Regions from separate parts of the Raoultella sp. genome, predicted to be linked through region 1. Evidence: predicted binding sites of a transcription regulator. Region 1 holds the regulator's gene; each other region holds the start of a gene.

Evidence for each region. Region 1 encodes LexA, which represses DNA repair genes until DNA is damaged. Its sites were predicted from a motif close to TNCTGTATGTACATACAGNA; they were not measured.
Region 2: metR (HTH-type transcriptional regulator MetR) is a predicted target of LexA. The motif match lies at 4,617-4,636, and genes of this name have one in related genera.
Region 3: dinG (ATP-dependent DNA helicase DinG) is a predicted target of LexA. The motif match lies at 4,131-4,150, and genes of this name have one in related genera.

Annotation. Positions count from the first base shown of each region.
Region 1 covers NZ_JBCNNS010000050.1:9,596-16,150, forward strand. Annotated here, with positions in the region: gene ubiA (4-hydroxybenzoate octaprenyltransferase) at 1-10, shown strand, start outside; gene plsB (glycerol-3-phosphate 1-O-acyltransferase PlsB) at 78-2,501, opposite strand; gene ACZAHD_RS11085 (diacylglycerol kinase) at 2,631-2,999, shown strand; gene lexA (transcriptional repressor LexA) at 3,219-3,827, shown strand; gene dinF (MATE family efflux transporter DinF) at 3,896-5,212, shown strand; gene ACZAHD_RS11100 (CsbD family protein) at 5,339-5,548, shown strand; gene zur (zinc uptake transcriptional repressor Zur) at 5,640-6,155, opposite strand; gene ACZAHD_RS11110 (cupin domain-containing protein) at 6,270-6,555, shown strand, end outside.
Region 2 covers NZ_JBCNNS010000018.1:34,665-41,219, reverse strand. Annotated here, with positions in the region: gene udp (uridine phosphorylase) at 1-237, opposite strand, end outside; gene ACZAHD_RS04965 (dienelactone hydrolase family protein) at 505-1,317, shown strand; gene ACZAHD_RS04960 (transporter substrate-binding domain-containing protein) at 1,322-2,011, opposite strand; gene metE (5-methyltetrahydropteroyltriglutamate--homocysteine S-methyltransferase) at 2,167-4,428, opposite strand; gene metR (HTH-type transcriptional regulator MetR) at 4,668-5,621, shown strand; gene ACZAHD_RS04945 (carboxylate/amino acid/amine transporter) at 5,509-6,408, opposite strand; gene yigL (sugar/pyridoxal phosphate phosphatase YigL) at 6,497-6,555, opposite strand, start outside.
Region 3 covers NZ_JBCNNS010000006.1:8,419-14,973, reverse strand. Annotated here, with positions in the region: gene ACZAHD_RS01710 (ATP-binding cassette domain-containing protein) at 1-609, opposite strand, end outside; gene hlyD (secretion protein HlyD) at 602-1,597, opposite strand; gene cecR (transcriptional regulator CecR) at 1,594-2,271, opposite strand; gene rhlE (ATP-dependent RNA helicase RhlE) at 2,551-3,930, shown strand; gene dinG (ATP-dependent DNA helicase DinG) at 4,164-6,308, shown strand; gene ybiB (DNA-binding protein YbiB) at 6,351-6,555, shown strand, end outside.

The DNA.
Region 1 (6,555 bases):
TTTGCAGTAGTCTCTTTCTTTCCCCCGGCGTGCGGCGCAAACGCCGGGCCGGGGGAGAGGTAAGCCTGTCTCAGCCGTTACGCTTCATCCTGCGTGACGCTTTCAATCGTCAAGCGCACGTCCGACGTAATCAGGTCAGCCAGCATCTGGTACACCTTCAGCGTCTCTGACGGCTCCGCATCGCCGGTGTCGCTGATATAGCCCTCATCGCGCAGCGTCAGCACTAACGTACTGAATACCGCTTTATCGAAGAATTCCGGGGCGTTGATACCGTGCAGCACCGACAGACGCTGTGCCACCGTGCGGCTCTCTTTCTCCAGCGAACTACGGTTGATCGACGGGTTCGCGCTCAGCAGCCAGAAGGTAATGGCATAGCGCTGGAGCGTTTCACGCGCGCCTGCGGCCAACAGTTGCAAGGACCGGGAGTGGGACGGATTGATGCTGATTGCATCATCGCTCAGGACAATCAGCCCCTGGCGCTGCATTTCCGCCGCCAGCGCATCGATGATCCCAGCCAGCTCGGCTTTTTCCCAGCGCAGGAACAGCTCGGCCTTCAGCAGCGGATAGAACATCTCAACATGACGCAGTACTTCCGCGCGGGAGATACGACGATGCTGGGTAATAATTGCCGCCAGCAGCGACGGCAGCATCAGCATATGGGCGATGTTGTTGCGATAGTAGGTCATCAGCACCGCCTGCTCGCGCGGCAGAATGATGATATCGCCGATAGTGTCTTTCTCGACCTCGAACTTATTCATCTTCAGCGCGTGGTCAATCAGCTCGCTGGCGGAAGCCGCCGGCGTGGTCGCATCCGGGGAGTACGGCACGTTGCGCAGCAGATCGAGGTAACACTCCAGCTGTTGCGTCAGCTGTTCACGGGTCAACGAGCGTTGACGAGAGGCCAGCAGCGCGGTGCAGCACAGATTCATGGCGTTGGCTGCGCCGGCGTTGTTGATGCGCACCATCAGATCGGAAGCAATGTTGTTGACCGTCGGCGTCAGCCATGATGGGCGAACGGCTTCGATCGGATCGATAGACTCACGCCATTCCGGAACATGCTGGTTCAGGTAAGACATCAGCGGCAGCGGTTCGCCAAAGTTAACATAGCCCTGACCGAGGTTACGCAGCTTGCTCAGGCCGCGCAGCATTTGCGGCAGGCTCTCTTTTTCTTTCGTCGCGCCGCGCAGCTCTTTGGCGTAGGTGCCCACTTCCATCACGTGCTCGTAACCGATGTAGATAGGCACCAGCGTAATCGGACGGGTCCCGCCGCGCAGCATGGCCTGGATGGTCATCGACAGAGTACCGGTTTTCGGATCCAGCAGACGGCCGGTACGAGATCGGCCCCCTTCAACGAAGTACTCCACGGAGTAACCCCGGCTGAACAACTCGCCGAGATACTCGCGGAACACCGTTGAGTAGAGCTTATTGCCCTTAAAGGTGCGGCGAATAAAGAAGGCGCCGCCGCGGCGGAAAATGGGGCCTGCTGGCCAGAAGTTCAGGTTGATGCCGGCGGCAATATGCGGCGGCACCAGCCCCTGGTGATACAGAACGTAGGAGAGCAGCAGGTAATCCATATGACTACGATGGCACGGTACGTAGACAATTTCGTGCCCTTCATGGGCCAACTGACGTACGCGCTCGGCGTTGTGGACGTTGATCCCCTGATACAGACGGTTCCAGGTAAAGCCAAGAACGCGGTCAGTGAGGCGAATCATCTCATAAGAGAAGTTCGCGGCGATCTCTTCCATCAGTGCGATGGCGTTTTGCTGCGCCTTCTCATGGGAGATTTTCTTGCTGCGCGCTTCATCTTCCACCGCGCGGGCGATGGCTTTGGATGCCAGCAGCTTATTGAACAGATCCTGACGCGCCGGCAGGCGCGGACCGACGGCTGCCAGACGTTGGCGGGCGAAGTGCATACGCGCGACGCGGGCCAGCTTCTGGGCGATAATTTTATCGGTGCCGTGTTCGGTGGCCATTCTGCGCAGAGAAACCGGCGGCGAGAAACGGACAAAGCTGTCGCGTCCCAGCCACAGGACGGCGAAGAACTTCTGAATGCCATTCAGCATGCGCAGCGGCGGATTAACTTCGCCTTTTTCGCGCCCTGGCGCACGACCAAACATCACCGACACCGGCACCATTTGCACGTCCAGGTCAGGGTGGTTGCGGTGCAGATCCAGGTAGTCGTGGAACAGCTTAATCGACTCTTCTTTCGGCGCGTAGTAGGTAAAGACGCGCGGGCCGCCGTGGATAAATACGTAGCGCGGCAGCAGCGCGCCGTCAATTTCCAGCGGTTCAAGCGGATCGGGTAAATCGTGCTCCAGACACTGGGCACGCAAGGTCAGCAGGTCCGCCTTTGAATTATAAGGCAGGACGTACATGATAGGACGCGAGGTATCCAGCCCTAATTCCTGTGCAGGTTCTGCGGGAATAGACTTGCTTTTTACCAGCACCCGTAATGGTAAATTCAGTAATTTATAGTAAATTCGTTGCCAGCCGGACATAAACGATGTGAAGCCTCTGGTTAATCATGCAAATGCGCGGCAAGAATAACAGAAAGTGTGCAAAATTTCCGTTGCCACGCGGCAAACGCGTACACTCATTGACGTCATTTACATAAAAAGGTTCTTTTGATGGCCAATAATACCACTGGGTTAACCCGAATCATTAAAGCGGCAGGTTATTCCTGGAAAGGGTTCCGCGCGGCATGGATCAACGAGGCCGCATTTCGGCAAGAAGGCGTCGCCGCAATTGTTGCCGTCGCGATCGCCTGCTGGCTGGACGTGGACGCCATCACGCGTGTGCTGCTGATAGGCTCGGTCCTGATAGTGATGATAGTTGAAATTCTTAATAGCGCGATTGAAGCGGTGGTGGACCGTATTGGCCCTGAACATCATGAGCTGTCCGGTCGTGCGAAAGATATGGGCTCTGCGGCAGTGCTGCTGGCCATTGTGATCGCGCTGATCACCTGGGGCTTCTTGCTCTGGGCCCGCTATCACTAAGCGGCCGCTTTGTGAGATGTCCCGTGTTGCTATGTCTTCCCGATGATCGGGCAACCCCGATGGTTTTTTGTCCGACCGGCGACAATAACCCCTGGCGTAATGGGTTATCAGGGACACAAAATGGAAAGAATCTCCTGATTTTTGTGTGAAATTTGATTCCAAAATCACCGTTAGCTGTATATACTCACAGCATAACTGTATATACACCCAGGGGGCGGGATGAAAGCGTTAACGACCAGGCAGCAAGAGGTGTTTGATCTCATTCGGGATCACATCAGCCAGACGGGCATGCCGCCGACGCGTGCGGAAATTGCTCAGCGCTTGGGGTTCCGTTCTCCAAACGCGGCGGAAGAACACCTGAAAGCGCTGGCGCGTAAGGGCGCGATCGAGATTATCTCCGGCGCATCCCGGGGGATTCGCCTGCTGACGGAAGAAGAACCCGGCTTGCCGTTGATTGGCCGCGTGGCGGCCGGTGAACCACTGCTGGCTCAGCAGCATATTGAGGGCCATTTTCAGGTCGATCCGGCGATGTTCAAGCCGAATGCCGACTTTTTGCTGCGTGTTAGCGGTATGTCAATGAAAGACATCGGTATTCTCGATGGCGATTTGCTGGCGGTCCATAAAACTCAGGATGTCCGCAACGGCCAGGTTGTCGTGGCGCGTATTGATGAAGAGGTTACCGTTAAGCGTCTTAAAAAACAGGGTAACATCGTCGAACTTCTGCCAGAAAACAGCGAATTTTCCCCTATCGTGGTGAATCTACGCGAGCAAAACTTCACTATTGAAGGGCTGGCCGTCGGCGTGATTCGCAACGGTGAGTGGCTGTAACACCTTCTCCACGCAGCATCGTCTGATGCATGATGCTGCGCAGTCTCCTTCCGCTCAGGCTCTTTCTCATGTTTTTTAACGCTGCTGATAAGGCCCTGTGGCGCCTGGCGCTACCCATGATTTTCTCCAATATCACCGTTCCGCTGCTGGGACTGGTGGATACTGCGGTGATTGGTCATCTCGACAGCCCGGTTTACCTCGGCGGTGTCGCGATCGGCGCGACGGCCACCAGTTTTCTCTTCATGCTGCTGCTTTTCCTGCGAATGAGTACCACCGGACTGACAGCACAGGCCTTTGGCGCAAAGGATCCTCTCCGCCTGGCGCGGGCGCTGGTGCAGCCGCTGGGGCTGGCAACCGGCGCCGGCCTGCTGATTGTGCTTTTCCGAACCCCGCTTATCGATCTGGCGTTGCATATTGTTGGTGGCAATGAAGCGGTGCTAGAGCAGGCGCGGCGCTTTCTCGACATCCGCTGGTTGAGCGCGCCAGCATCGCTGGCAAATCTGGTGCTGCTCGGTTGGCTGCTGGGCGTGCAGTATGCCCGGGCGCCGGTGATTTTGCTGATCGTCGGCAATCTGCTGAATATCGTACTCGACCTTTGGCTGGTAATGGGCCTACAGATGAACGTCCAGGGCGCCGCGCTGGCAACGGTCACCGCTGAATATGTCACCTTGATCATGGGACTGCTGATGGCAAGGCGTGTGCTGACGCTGCGCGGTGTGTCTTTCGCCCTGCTGAAGCGCGCGTGGCGCGGAGACGTGCGCCGTTTGCTGGCGCTCAATCGCGATATCATGCTGCGTTCTCTGCTGCTCCAGCTCTGCTTCGGTGCGGTGACCGTCTTCGGCGCTCGCCTTGGTGGTGAAATCGTCGCCGTCAACGCGCTTCTGATGACTATGCTGACCTTCACCGCCTATGCCCTGGATGGATTCGCTTATGCCGTGGAAGCGCACTCCGGACAGGCGTACGGCGCGCGTAATGGTAGCCAACTGCTTGATGTCTGGCGGGCTGCCTGTCGTCAATCGGGAATGGTGGCGTTGGCTTTTGCGGCGACCTATGCCGTAGCGGGACAGCAGATTATCACCCTGTTGACCTCGCTGCCTTCGCTTCAGCTGCTTGCCGATCGCTACCTGATCTGGCAGATCGTTCTGCCGGTGATTGGCGTGTGGTGTTATTTGCTGGATGGCATGTTCATCGGTGCGACGCGCGGGGCTGAGATGCGCAACAGTATGGCGGTGGCGGCGGCGGGATTTGCCCTGACGTTGCTGATGCTGCCGGTCCTTGGCAACCACGCACTATGGCTGGCGCTGGCGGTGTTCCTCGCGCTGCGCGGTCTGTCGCTGGCGCTTATCTGGCGGCGACATTGGCGGCGTGGCACCTGGTTTTCGTAGTGATTTTTGACGTGTAATTGGTTAAAGATTCCGAATAATAAATTTAACTCAGAATTCTCATCTATAGTTAATACTATGTCCGGCACGTAGCGGGCTGTTAACTCACCGAACGATGAGGATTGAATTATGAACAAAGACGAAATCGGCGGTAACTGGAAACAGTTGAAAGGTAAAGCGAAAGAGAAATGGGGCAAGCTGACCGATGACGATATGACCGTCATTGAGGGTAAGCGTGACCAGCTGGTCGGTAAAATCCAGGAACGATATGGCTACGCCAAAGATCAGGCGGAGAAAGAAGTCTCTGACTGGGAACGAAAAAACGATCACCGCTGGTAGCAGTGGGGGTTAACGAATCAACCCTTTGTTATTGCCTGCCCGATGGTACACGGAGGTACCGGCAACCCGGATTTCCGCTGCGGCGATAGCCTCAGCGGGCTTTCTTTTTAATCTGGATAGTATGGTCGTGATGGCAGTGCTCCGGGGTGCTACAGGCTTCGACCTCGACACAACTTGCGCACAGGCCGTGGGCCTCAATCACATTATGGCGTAGCGCAAAGCCCATTCTGGCCGCCAGCGTATGCATAATGTCTTCAACACCTTCTGCGCACTCTTCTTTCACCACACCGCAGCGGTCGCAGATAAACATGGCCGAGCTATGGGTCGGCTGATCGAAAAGATGACACAGCACGTAGCTGTTGGTGGATTCCACCTTGTGCACGAACCCCTGTTCCAGCAAAAACTCCAGCGCCCGATAAACCGTCGGCGGTTTCGCCTGCGGCTCTTTCTCGCGCAGCAGGTCGAGCAGGTCATAGGCGCTAATCGCCCCTTGCTGGAGACCCATCAAACGCAACACTTCCAGGCGCTGCGGAGTCAGGCGCACGCCGCGCTGTGCGCAGAGCTTTTCAGCGTGCGCTAACATTTCTTGCGAAGTGGTCTTATTCATGAGCATCCTCTGGTTGCGTGAGTCTGAAGTTGTTACTTTATCACGATCCAGGCAAAACGCCGAGAACCGGCAGCTTGTGCTATACCTGATGCATCTCATTTTCGGGAGAAAACGATGAAACGACCTGATTGCATTCGACATTGGCGCGAACTGGAAGGTCCAGATGATGCCACGTATCCCAATAACCCTGAGCGTTTTTCCATTGGCGCGCCGTTGGCGCGGGGGTTAAGACTCAACCGGCTGGGTATTCATCATGAACGTTTGCCTCCGGGCCGTCGAACCTCTTATCCCCATGCTGAAAGTGATGAGGAGGAGTTTATCTATGTGCTGGATGGCTATCCTGAAGTCTGGATTAACGGCTACCTGTGGAAGCTTGAGCCGGGCGACAGCGTCGGTTTTC
Region 2 (6,555 bases), on a different contig from region 1:
TTCAACGGCAATGGACGTTGACGGACCACCGATACCAGTAGAGCAGACAATAACCGGCTTACCATTCAGTTCGGCACGCCAGGAGGTAAATTCGCGATGAGATGCCAGCTTGACCGGCTTATCCATCAGCACGGCGATCTTTTCCACACGCTCCGGATCGCCAGGGACGATAGCCAGCGTAGCCCCTTGTAAATCGTTTTTGGTGAGGCCGAGATGAAAAACATCAGACTTAGACATAAAAAAACTCCTCTGTGGGTCGAATTATCAGCAGAAGCAAAACGGTACTTTACAGAAGCTATTCGCTTAATTTTGTGACAAAAATCACCATGAATAAAAATCATTGCAATGATTTTCCATGAAAAAGTGATAAACATCACATTAACAAGTTATATTCATCGTGCCTGAACAAAAGATAGCCTGTTTCAGGCACTGTGCTTTGTTAACGTCCGGTCGATAGCGTCTATAGTTATCGATGCGCTAATAAATAAGGGTACGGAGAATACCATGACCACAACCAAGCAACCTGGCTTTGCGCCTGCAGCCTCGCCGCACGCTTCTACCGCCGTTCATACCTCGGAGGAAAGCATCACCACAGGCGAAACGTCGATCCCTACTCAGGGAGAGAACATGCCGGCATACCATGCTCGTCCGAAAAACGCCGATGGCCTGCTCCCGGTCGTTATCGTTGTTCAGGAAATTTTCGGCGTCCATGAACATATCCGCGACATTTGCCGCCGTCTGGCACAGGAGGGATATCTGGCTATTGCACCAGAGCTCTACTTCCGTCAGGGCGATCCGAATGACTATACCGATATCCCTACCTTGTTCCAGGAACTGGTCAGCAAAGTACCGGATGCCCAGGTGCTGGCGGACCTCGACCATGTCGCCAGCTGGGCTGCACGCCACGGAGGCGATGCTCACCGCCTGCTGATCACCGGCTTCTGCTGGGGTGGACGCATTACCTGGCTTTATGCCGCCCACAACCCGCAACTGAAGGCCGCCGTCGCCTGGTACGGGAAGCTGGTCGGGCAGAAAACCCTGAACTCAGCGAAATATCCGGTGGATATCGCTGTTGATCTCAACGCACCGGTGCTGGGGTTGTACGGTGGCAAAGACGCCAGCATCCCGCAGGATACGGTGGAAACCATGCGTCACGCGCTTCGCGCGGCCAACGCCAAAGCGGAGATCGTCGTCTACCCGGAAGCCGATCACGCCTTTAACGCCGACTATCGCGCCAGCTATCATGAAGAGTCGGCCAAAGACGGCTGGCAGCGCATGCTGGCGTGGTTTGCACTGTATGGCGGGAAGCGCGGGTGAGCCGCTAACGGTTGCCGATATGGCGGTTAATCATGTCGGCGATCGTTCCGTCATTCATCCATTCCGCCAGGCAACCACAGACAAATTCATAGTGCTGTCGCCTGTTTCGGGGGACACAAATCGCTTGCTGTATCTGGCTGAAGCTATCAGGCAGTAAGCGAAGCTGTGGATATTCCCGTGCCACGCTGGCAAGCGGTTGACGGATCCCGGCAACCATATCCCCTTCCCCAGCGATAAAAGCGCGAATCGCCTCCTGGGAAGTGGCGTACTGCTGCATCGCCGCATGATGTAGCGTTCGAATCAGATGCAGCTCATAGGCCGCGCCTTTCCCGACGTTAATCGTTACTCCCGGACGATCCATTTCCTGTACGGAGTGAATATCGCTGTCGTTTCTGACCAGCACTGAACTTTCAATTGTGACATAGGGCGGGGTGAAGCACAGTTTGTCTTCACGAGCGGGATCAATCGCCAGAAAAGCAATATCCCACTGGTCCAGCAAGGCCGCATCAACCACTTTTCCAGCCGTCGGCCAGGTCACAAATCGCGCCTCGCCACCGCATTCAGCGGCCAGTTTTTTGGCTAATTCGGCGGTGATACCGCCAGGGGTATTATCCGGCAATAACGTGGCGAGAACCGGGTTCCCCAGATTAATAGCAAAACGTAAAGACCGCTGCAGATCGTCAAGCCTGGTCATCATTCTCCTCCAGGAATATCTGTGCTTGCTCGGTGCAGCTAAGCGTAGCCCAGCCGGGGAAACTCCGCAGGTTGAACAGTGCATTTACCCGCACGGAATAAAAAAGACAAAAAAGAAGAGGAGGCCTGAGCCTCCTCCGGGACGGGGGGACTGAATTATGCCTGGCGCAGGTTCTGCGCAGCTTTCACCATGTTGGCCAGCGCGGCGCGGGTTTCCGGCCAGCCGCGGGTTTTCAGGCCGCAATCCGGGTTGACCCACAGACGCTCTGCCGGGATACGCTGCGCCGCTTTCGCCAGCAGCGCTTGAATCCACTCCACGCTCGGGACGTTCGGTGAATGGATGTCATATACGCCCGGCCCGATTTCATTCGGGTATTCAAACTCTTCAAACGACTCCAGCAGCTCCATGTCAGAGCGCGAGGTTTCAATGGTGATCACATCCGCATCCAGCGCGGCAATCGAATCCATGATGTCATTGAACTCGCAATAACACATATGGGTGTGGATCTGAGTATCATCCCGCGCCACCGCAGCGTTGATCCGGAAGGCTTCCACGCCCCACTGCAGGTAAGCATCCCAGTCACTACGCTTGAGCGGCAGGCCTTCACGCAGCGCCGGTTCATCAATCTGGATGATGCCGATACCGGCCGCTTCCAGATCCGCCACTTCGTCACGCAGCGCCAGCGCAATCTGTTTCGCGATGGTTTCGCGGCTGGCGTCTTCACGCGGGAAAGACCAGCAAAGAATCGTCACCGGACCGGTCAGCATGCCTTTCACCGGCTTGTCGGTCAGCGACTGCGCAAACTTCGCCCACTCAACGGTGATCGCTTCCGGGCGGCTGACATCCCCGATAACCACCGGCGGTTTCACGCAGCGGGAGCCGTAGCTCTGTACCCAGCCATTTTGCGTGAAGATGAACCCGTCGAGGTGTTCACCGAAGTACTCCACCATGTCGTTACGCTCGGCTTCGCCGTGAACCAGAACATCTAACCCTAAACGTTCCTGCTCAACAATCGCCTGTCTGATGTGTTCAGCAATACCGGTGCGGTAGTTGCTGGCATCGAGATTGCCTTTTTTGAAGTCCAGACGCAGGCCGCGGATCTCTGTAGTTTGTGGGAAAGAGCCGATGGTCGTGGTCGGCCACGCCGGCAGATTGAAGCGCGCACGTTGCGCCTGGGCGCGCTCAGCGTACGAACTGTTACGCTGGCTGTCCTGTGCAGTAATTGCCGCCAGGCGTTTTTCCACTGCGGCGTTATGCACGCGGGTTGAGTGGCGGCGAGCCTGAATTGGCGCGCTCCATTCCACCAGTTTCGCCGTATCACCGCTGTTCAGCGCATCGCGCAACAGCGCCAGCTCGACACATTTTTGCAGGGCGAAGGCAAACCAGCTTTTCACTTCCGCATCGAGACGGGTTTCCACGCTCAGATCGATCGGGCTGTGCAGCAGGGAACAGGAAGAGGCAACCCACAATTCACGCTTACCGACGATATCTTTAATTTGCGCAGACTTCTCCGTCAGATCGGCGCGCCAGACGTTGCGACCGTTGATCAGGCCCGCAGAGAGCAGCCAGTTGGCTGGCAGACGCCGATGCAGATCGGCCACATTATCTTTACCGTGAACCAGGTCAACGTGCAGACCCTGCACCGGCAGCGCGGCGATGGTGTCGAGGTTGGCGGTGATGCCTTCAAAGTAGGTGGTCAGCAGCAGCTTAACCTGGCCTGCGAGCGCGTCATACGCTGGTTTGAACGCTTTCAGCCACGCCTGCGGCAGCTCCAGCACCAGAGCCGGCTCGTCAATCTGCACCCACTCGATGCCGCGTTTTGCCAGTTCTGCCAGCACCTGCTGATAAACCGGCAGGATGTCGCTCAGCAGACTCAGGCGGTCAAACTGTTCGCCTTTTACTTTACCCAGCCACAGATAAGTCACCGGCCCTAGCAGGACGGGTTTAATCTTATGACCCAGCGCCAGCGCTTCGTCCACTTCATCCAGCAACTGGGTCCAGGTCAGCTTAAACTGCTGCCCTTTGGTGAACTCTGGCACCATGTAGTGATAGTTGGTGTTAAACCATTTGGTCATTTCTGCCGCTGCCGCCGGTTCGCCGGTCGGCGCACGGCCGCGGCCAATGCGGAACAGGGTATCGATATCAACCGAGCCATCTTTGTTCTGATGACGAGCCGGCACGTTACCCAGTAGCAGGCTGGTGGTCAGAACATGGTCGTACCAGGCGAAATCACCCACCGGCAGCAGGTCAATGCCCGCCAGCTTCTGCTGCTCCCAGTGGCGTGCGCGCAGCTCGCGGCCCACTGCCAGCAATTCTTCGCGGGTCGAGTTGCCTGCCCAGTAACTCTCTTGCGCTTTTTTCAGCTCGCGACGCAGGCCAACGCGAGGGAAACCGAGGGTGTGATTAATAATTGTCATTTTTAAGACCTCATATTTTTTAATTTTGTCTCTGCGGGAAAACCCTAAATAGTTCAGCTGGCAGCAAGGCGCATCCTCAGGTGCTTACTAAAGTAAGCTGCTGGGGTACGCGAGGAAGCCAACGCCTCTGCAAGTCGAAATATGATAGGTTTAGACGTCCAGATGTTTACACATCCATAATTGACAGGTACTGTATATTCCTCAAGCGCAAATTATTCATGCCGAAGTGAAGGACTTTCATGATCGAAATTAAACACCTGAAAACGCTACAGGCGTTGCGGAACAGCGGGTCGCTGGCAGGCGCTGCGGCGGCACTGCATCAAACCCAGTCCGCCCTGTCTCACCAGTTCAGCGATCTGGAACAACGCCTTGGCTTCCGCTTGTTTGTGCGTAAAAGCCAGCCTCTGCGCTTCACCCCGCAGGGGGAGATTCTGCTCCAGCTGGCAAACCAGGTTCTGCCACAAATCAGCCGTGCGCTGCAGGACTGCCACGAGCCGCAGCAAACCCGTCTGCGCATCGCTATCGAATGTCATAGCTGCATTCAATGGCTGACTCCGGCGCTGGAGAGTTTCCGCGCCCGCTGGCCGCACGTCGAAGTGGATTTCCAGTCTGGCGTTACCTTTGACCCACAGCCCGCCCTGCAACAAAGCGAGCTGGATCTGGTGATGACCTCCGATATCCTGCCACGCAGCGGCCTGCACTATTCGCCCATGTTTGATTTTGAAGTCCGTCTGGTGCTGGCGCCTGAGCATCCGCTGGCGGTGAAAACGCGCATTGCGCCGGAAGATCTGGCGTCGGAACTGCTGTTGATTTATCCGGTTCAGCGCGGTCGCCTGGATATCTGGCGCCACTTCCTGCAGCCGGCCGGTATCAGCCCGCAGCTCAAAAGCGTTGATAATACCCTGCTGTTAATCCAGATGGTCGCCGCACGGATGGGCATCGCCGCCCTGCCGCACTGGGTGGTGGAAAGTTTTGAGCGCCAGGGTCTGGTGATCACCAAAACCCTGGGCGAAGGACTGTGGAGCCGACTGTACGCCGCGGTACGCGACGGCGAACAGCGTCAGCCGGTCACTGAAGCGTTTATTCGCTCAGCGCGGAATCACGCTTGCGATCATTTGCCGTTTGTGCGGAGTGCGGAGCGACCCAACGGCGATGGACCCACAGTGAGGCCAGGATCACCAGAGCTCCTGTAATAAAGCTCGGCCAGTGGGGCTGTTCCTGCCAGATGGCAAGGTTAACCAGCAGCCCAGCTGGTACGTGCACGTTATTCATAATACCCAGCGTTCCGGCATCCACCTGGGTGGCCCCGTAGTTCCACATAAAGTAACCTAGCCCCGACGCCGCCACGCCCAGCCAGACCAGCACGCCCCACTGTAGCGTTGTGGTTGGCAGCCTTTGCGGATTGCCCAGCATAAACCAGGCCGCTACCGCCACCAGGAAAGCCCCCATATAGAACCACGCAAACGCGTTGTGCTGCGGCATTGGACGCAGCTCCATCAGACGTTTATAGCCCACCATTCCGATAGCAAAACTAAGGTTCGACAGCTGAACCAACAGCAACCCCGTCCAGAAATGATCGCTCACTTTGTCATAACGAATAATGGCCGCGCCCAGTACCGCCAGCCCCGCGCTCAGCAGATATCCCCAACGGAGCTTGCGTCCGCTGAGCAAATCGTAAATCAGCGTGATATAAAGCGGGGTAAAGACGGTAAACAGCAGGAATTCAGACACCGTCAGGTACACATAGGCGCGGAATGCCAGCAGGTACATGATGCCAAGCTGCATTGCGCCGACCAGCATGTAGAGCACGATAGTACGCGGCGATTGCCCGCGGGTGCGCAGAAACGGCAGGAACACCAGCGCCGCCAGACCCACGCGCATTAGCACGGAAAAGTAGCTATCGACGCTACCTGCCAGGTATTCGCCTATCAGGCTAAAGGAAAAAGCCCACAGGATAGTGGTAATAATCAGTAGCGCCACAATGAATGTCTCCCAGTAAGAAGTGGACTCATTGTAGCGAAGAGTCAGGTTGACAACTGAACAATAAAAAAACAGTCGTCAGTCTTTATCAGGCGAGATAGAGCTTCCGCAAATAATGCGGCACCGCATCACCAGCGTTGCTGCCGA
Region 3 (6,555 bases), on a different contig from region 1:
CTGTTCTGCTTCATCAAGGTAGGAGGTGCTCCAGAGGATCAGCATCCCGTCGCCCGCCAGTTCATGCACCATTTGCCACAGTTCACGGCGGGAAATGGGGTCAACCCCGACGCCTGGTTCATCGAGCAGCAGGACTTTTGGCTCGCCCACCAGGGTGCAGGCGAGGCCCAGTTTCTGCTTCATCCCGCCGGAAAGCTTCCCCGCCAGGCGTTCGGTAAAGGGGCCGAGGGAGGTAAATTCCAGCAGGCGAGAGAAGGTTTTCCTGCGCGTCTCGCCGGTAACGCTGCGCAGGTCGGCATACAGCGTGAGGTTTTCCATGACCGTCAGGTCTTCGTACAGGCCAAATTTTTGCGGCATATAGCCGAGCACCGCGTGCAGCGCGCTGTCGTCGGCAATCGGGTCGAAACCGATCACTCTGGCGGCGCCGCCATCGGCCTTCAGTAGTCCGGCGAGCATGCGCATCAAGGTGGTTTTCCCGGCGCCGTCAGGGCCGACCAGACCGGTAACATAGCCAGCGTGGATGGTGCAGTTGAGCGGTGCTACGGCGGGGCGGTCCATGCCGGCGAAGCGGCGGGTTAGCCCGCTGAGCGTGATAACGTCCTCACTCATGTCCGTTCCCGTTGCTGAAGGTCACGGTCACCGGCATCCCCTGGCGCAGCGAATCATCCGCATCGGTGACAACAATACGCAGGCGATAGACGAGGTCGGTACGTAAATCTGGCGTCTCTACGGTCTTCGGCGTAAATTCGGCGCTCGGCGACACAAAGCCAATTTTGCCATGCCAGGGTTGATTCGGGCGACTATCGGTATAGAGCAGCACTTCTCGTCCGGGCACCGCCTGACCGAGATTTTTTTCATCAATGTAGGCACGGACCCATACCGGATGGGTCAGCGACAGCGTCATGACCGTGCCGCCGGCGCTGAGCATGCTGCCCGGTTCGACGGCGCGGGTCATCAGCGTGCCGTCGGAAGGGGCGGTAAGCGTGGTATCGTGCAGGTCGAGTCTGGCCTGCGCCAGGGCCGCCTGCGCCTGTTCAAGGCTGGCTTTGGCCTGGGCGATTTCCTGCGGGCGGTTGCCGGCACGATACTGGCGTAGCTTGTCCTGCGCGGACTTCAGCGTCGCCTGAGCCTGGTCGCGTGAGGAGCGGGCATTTTCCACATCGTTAACCGAGATGGCGCTGTTCTGACGCAGCCCCAACTGGCGCTGGTAGAAGTTCTGCGCATAATCGTATGCGGCCTGCGCTTGTTTGACGGCGGCGGCGGCCTGGGCTATCTCTTCCGCTCGGTAGCCGGCCATCATCAGGTCATACTGCGCCTGAGCGGTGGAGACATTCGCCTGAGCCTGCTGTAAAGCGTTTTCATACGGGGCGCGATCGAGCTGACCTAATATTTGCCCGGCCTGAATCTTATCGCCTTCATCAACGTTCAGCGAGGCCAGTCGCCCGCCGACGCGGAAGCTCATGTTCACGGTGCGAATATCGACGTTGCCATACAGGGTCAGTTCCCTCTGCTGGCTGCTTTGATACCACCACCAGCCGCCGCCGAATGCGGCAATCAGCAGCAGCACTAACAGAACGATGATGACGGGTTTTTTCATGATCCCAAGCTCCTTTGCAATAACCCTTGCAGAACGAAATCAATATGGCAGGCGATAACCTGATAAATTTGCTCAGTTTTTTCTTCGTCGAACTGCGTCCATCCGGTCCGCAGCAAAATGGTTTCCCGCCCCAGTCGGAAGGCGAGAATTTCGCCCAACAGCGCGTGGGTGTGCAGAATCATTGGTGTGTCATCGGCATCAAGGCCGGTAAATGCGGCGATCAGGCGGGTCAGATAGCGATGGAGCGGTGCGATCACCTGACAGTGGATTAGCTGGTAGGCCGGGGTAGGGGAAAGTTGCTCGCGGGAGATGAATTTGCTCAAATTGACCGTGTCATCCTGGGTCAACAGCAAAATCATATTCTGGCAGGCGCGCAGAATCAGTCCCCGAATCGCCGCTTTATCCGGCGAAGGGGTCGCCAGCAACGTTTCCGCCGCTTCGGCATGCGGACGAAAATTATGGCTGATAAAATCGGCAATCCACTGGGCGCAGGCGAGATAGAGATCGTCCTTGGAGCCAAAATAGTAGGGGATCGCCGCAATATTTTGCCCGGCCTGTGCGGCAATATCGCGGGTGGTTGCGTGCAGGCCGTATTCGCCGAACTGGGCGATGGCTGCGGCAATCAGCTGGCTTCTGGCTTGTTCGCCTTTGGTGGTTACCGGAGTTGTCGTCATCGCACTATAAAAATTAATCAATCGATTGATTAAGAATATGTCCAGTTCGTGTCACTGTCCAGCAGAGTGGCTACTCTCTTTCGTGTTTTCCGTATGACCTTTGCAAGCGCCCGTGGCGAGGATTGTCCGGCGCAGAGACTCTGAGGGGATATTTATGCGTTGCGTCACAAAACCTGCTAGACTGCGCCCCTTCATGGCATTGTGGTTTTTGCCATCTCTATTCGCAATAATCACCCCGAAAACTACGCCTGTCACGGGCCGGGGTGGTTTGGAGTTGTTATGTCTTTTGATTCCCTTGGCCTGAACCCTGAGATCCTGCGCGCTGTCGCCGAGCAGGGTTACCTTGAGCCAACCCCCATTCAGCAACAGGCTATTCCTGCGGTGTTGCAGGGACGCGATCTGATGGCAAGCGCCCAGACCGGCACCGGCAAAACGGCAGGTTTTACCCTGCCGCTCCTGCAGCATCTGATTCAGAAAGAGCCGCATGCGAAAGGCCGTCGTCCGGTGCGCGCGTTGATCCTCACGCCAACACGTGAACTGGCGGCACAGATCGGCGAAAACGTTCGCGATTACAGCAAGTACCTGAATATTCGTTCGCTGGTAGTCTTTGGCGGGGTGAGTATTAACCCGCAGATGATGAAACTGCGCAGCGGCGTCGATATTCTGGTGGCGACCCCTGGGCGCCTGCTGGATCTTGAACATCAGAATGCCGTCAGCCTGGACAAGGTTGAAATCCTGGTGCTTGATGAAGCCGACCGCATGCTCGATATGGGCTTTATTCATGATATTCGCCGCGTGCTGGCGAAGCTCCCGGCGAAGCGCCAGAACCTGCTGTTCTCTGCGACCTTCTCCGACGACATCAAAACGCTGGCGGAAAAGTTGCTACATAATCCGCTGGAAATCGAAGTGGCTCGCCGTAATACCGCTTCCGAGCAGATAACGCAGCACGTCCATTTCGTTGATAAGAAACGTAAGCGGGAACTGCTGTCGCAGATGATCGGTGAAGGTAACTGGCAGCAGGTGCTGGTCTTTACCCGCACCAAACATGGTGCCAACCACCTGGCTGAGCAACTGAACAAAGACGGCATCCGCAGTGCGGCTATTCATGGCAACAAGAGCCAGGGGGCGCGTACCCGCGCATTAGCCGACTTTAAATCCGGCGGTATTCGCGTGCTGGTGGCGACGGATATCGCCGCGCGTGGGCTGGATATCGAAGAGCTGCCGCACGTCGTCAACTACGAGCTGCCTAACGTACCGGAAGATTATGTTCATCGTATCGGCCGTACCGGTCGCGCAGCCGCCACCGGCGAAGCGCTGTCGCTGGTCTGCGTAGACGAGCATAAACTGCTGCATGATATCGAACGTCTGCTGAAAAAAGAGATTCCGCGTATTGCCATCGATGGCTATGCACCGGATCCGTCTATCAGAGCGGAACCGATTCAAAACGGCCGCCAGCAGCGTAGCGGTGGCGGCGGTCGTGGTCAGGGGCAAGGACGTAACGCCCAGGGGCAGGGTCGCAGCCAGCAGTCTGCGCCGCGTCGTAATGATGGCGAAGCGCCGAAAACCGGGGCGAAACCTTCGCGCCGCAGCGGCGAGGCGAAACCGGCTGGCGAGCAACAGCGCCGCCGTCGCCCGCGTAAACCTGCGGCCGCTGAGTAACCGCCTCCCGCCACATGGACATCATCCGGGCAACACGCTTTGCCCGGATGATGCAACGTCACTTGCACGCAGCGTACATGGTGTCTCTGGGTTCTTCCTGCGCGAGCCCGGTGATTCCCGGTCGGTAGATTGACAAATCCCGAGCATCATTCCACATTGCTCAGAAAGAAACTCCTCCTGCTAGGCAAAAAGTGTCACAATAGTGGCTGTTTATACAGTATTCAGGTTTTCTCATGGCTTTGACCGCTGCGCTGAAAGCGCAAATTGCCGCCTGGTATAAGGCGCTTCAGGAACAGATTCCGGATTTTATTCCCCGTCCGCCACAGCGGCAGATGATTGCCGATGTGGCAAAAACGTTTGCCGGGGAAGAAGGCCGACACCTGGCCATTGAGGCGCCCACTGGCGTCGGGAAGACGTTGTCATACCTGATTCCCGGCATCGCCATCGCCCGTGAGCAGCAGAAAACCCTGGTGGTGAGTACCGCCAACGTAGCGCTACAGGATCAGATCTACAGCAAAGATCTGCCGCTGCTGCGCAAAATTATTCCCGATCTGCGTTTTACCGCCGCGTTTGGTCGCGGGCGCTATGTTTGCCCGCGCAATCTTACGGCGCTGGCCAGCACTGAACCAACGCAGCAGGACCTGCTGGCGTTTCTCGATGACGATCTCACGCCGAATAATCAGGCTGAACAGAAGCTGTGCGCGACGCTGAAAACCGACCTCGACAGCTACCGCTGGGACGGTCTGCGCGATCACACCGATAAACCTGTCGATGATGCGCTATGGAGCCGCCTGAGCACCGACAAAGCCAGCTGCCTCAATCGCAACTGCCACTATTATCGCGAATGTCCGTTCTTTGTTGCCCGACGAGAAATCCAGGAGGCGGAAGTGGTGGTGGCGAACCATGCGCTGGTGATGGCGGCAATGGAGAGCGAAGCGGTGTTGCCGGAGCCGAAAAACCTACTGCTGGTGCTCGATGAAGGCCATCATTTACCGGACGTAGCCCGCGACGCGCTGGAAATGAGTGCGGAAATGACCGCCTCCTGGTACCGGCTACAGCTGGATCTGTTCACTAAGCTGGTGGCGACCTGTATGGAGCAGTTTCGGCCGAAAACTACGCCGCCGCTGGCCAATCCTGAGCGCCTGACCAGCCACTGTGAGGAGCTGTATGAACTGATCGCCTCGCTGAACGCTATCCTTAATCTCTATATGTCTGCCGGCCAGGAAGCCGAGCATCGTTTTCCGATGGGCGAGTTGCCGCAGGAGGTGATGGATATCTGCCAGCGCCTGGCGAAACTGACCGAGATGTTGCGCGGGCTGGCGGAGCTCTTTCTTAACGACCTCGGGGAAAAAACCGCTAGTCACGACGTGGTACGCCTGCATCGGGTTCTGCTGCAAATGAACCGTGCGCTGGGGATGTTTGAAAGCCAGAGCAAGCTGTGGCGGCTGGCGTCGCTGGCGCAGTCATCTGGTGCGCCGGTCACCAAATGGGTGACACGCGATATGCGCGATGGTCAGACGCATATCTGGTTTCACTGCGTCGGCATTCGCGTCAGCGAGCAGCTGGAAAGATTGCTGTGGCGTAGCGTGCCGCATATTGTCGTCACCTCCGCCACCTTGCGCTCATTAAACAGCTTTTCACGCCTGCAGGAGATGAGCGGGTTGAAAGAGAAAGCTGGCGACCGCTTCGTGGCGCTGGATTCCCCCTTTAACCATGTTGAGCAGGGCAAAATTGTTATCCCGCAGATGCGCTATGAGCCGCTTATCGATAACGAAGAGCAGCATATTGCTGAAATGGCGGCTTATTTCCGCGAGCAGGTTGAAAGTAAAAAGCACCTCGGGATGCTGGTGCTGTTCGCCAGCGGGCGGGCGATGCTGCGTTTCCTGGAACATGTCCCCGATCTGCGCCTGCTCTTGCTGGTTCAGGGCGATAAGCCGCGCTACCGGCTGGTAGAGCTGCACCGTAAGCGCGTCGAAGGAGGGGAGCGTAGCGTGCTGGTGGGGCTCCAGTCCTTTGCCGAAGGGCTGGATCTAAAAGGTGAGCTGCTCAGTCAGGTACATATTCATAAAATCGCTTTCCCGCCGATAGACAATCCGGTGGTGATTACCGAAGGCGAATGGTTGAAGAGCCTGAATCGTTATCCGTTTGAAGTGCAAAGTCTGCCCGGCGCCTCTTTTAACCTTATTCAGCAGGTCGGACGCTTGATTCGCAGCCATAGCTGCTGGGGTGAAGTGGTGATTTACGATAAGCGTTTATTGACCAAAAACTATGGTAAGCGTCTACTGAACGCATTGCCTGTTTTTCCCATAGAACAGCCTGCCGTTCCAGAAGTTATCGTCAAAACGAAAGCAAAACAGACGCGTCGTAAACGGCGTTAACGGTGCGATGTCGGCGATGTGAGCAGCTAACAGGAGTCTTCGATGGACTACAGCAAGATCATTAAAGAAGTCGGGCGCGGGAAAAATCACGCGCGTGACCTGGATGTGGATACTGCCCGTGCGCTTTACTCGCGGATGCTGGATGGCGAGGTGACTGAGCTGGAGCTGGGCGGGATTTTAATCGCTCTGCGTATTAAGGGCGAAGGCGAAGCGGAAATGAAAGGCTTCTATGAAGCCATGCAGCAGA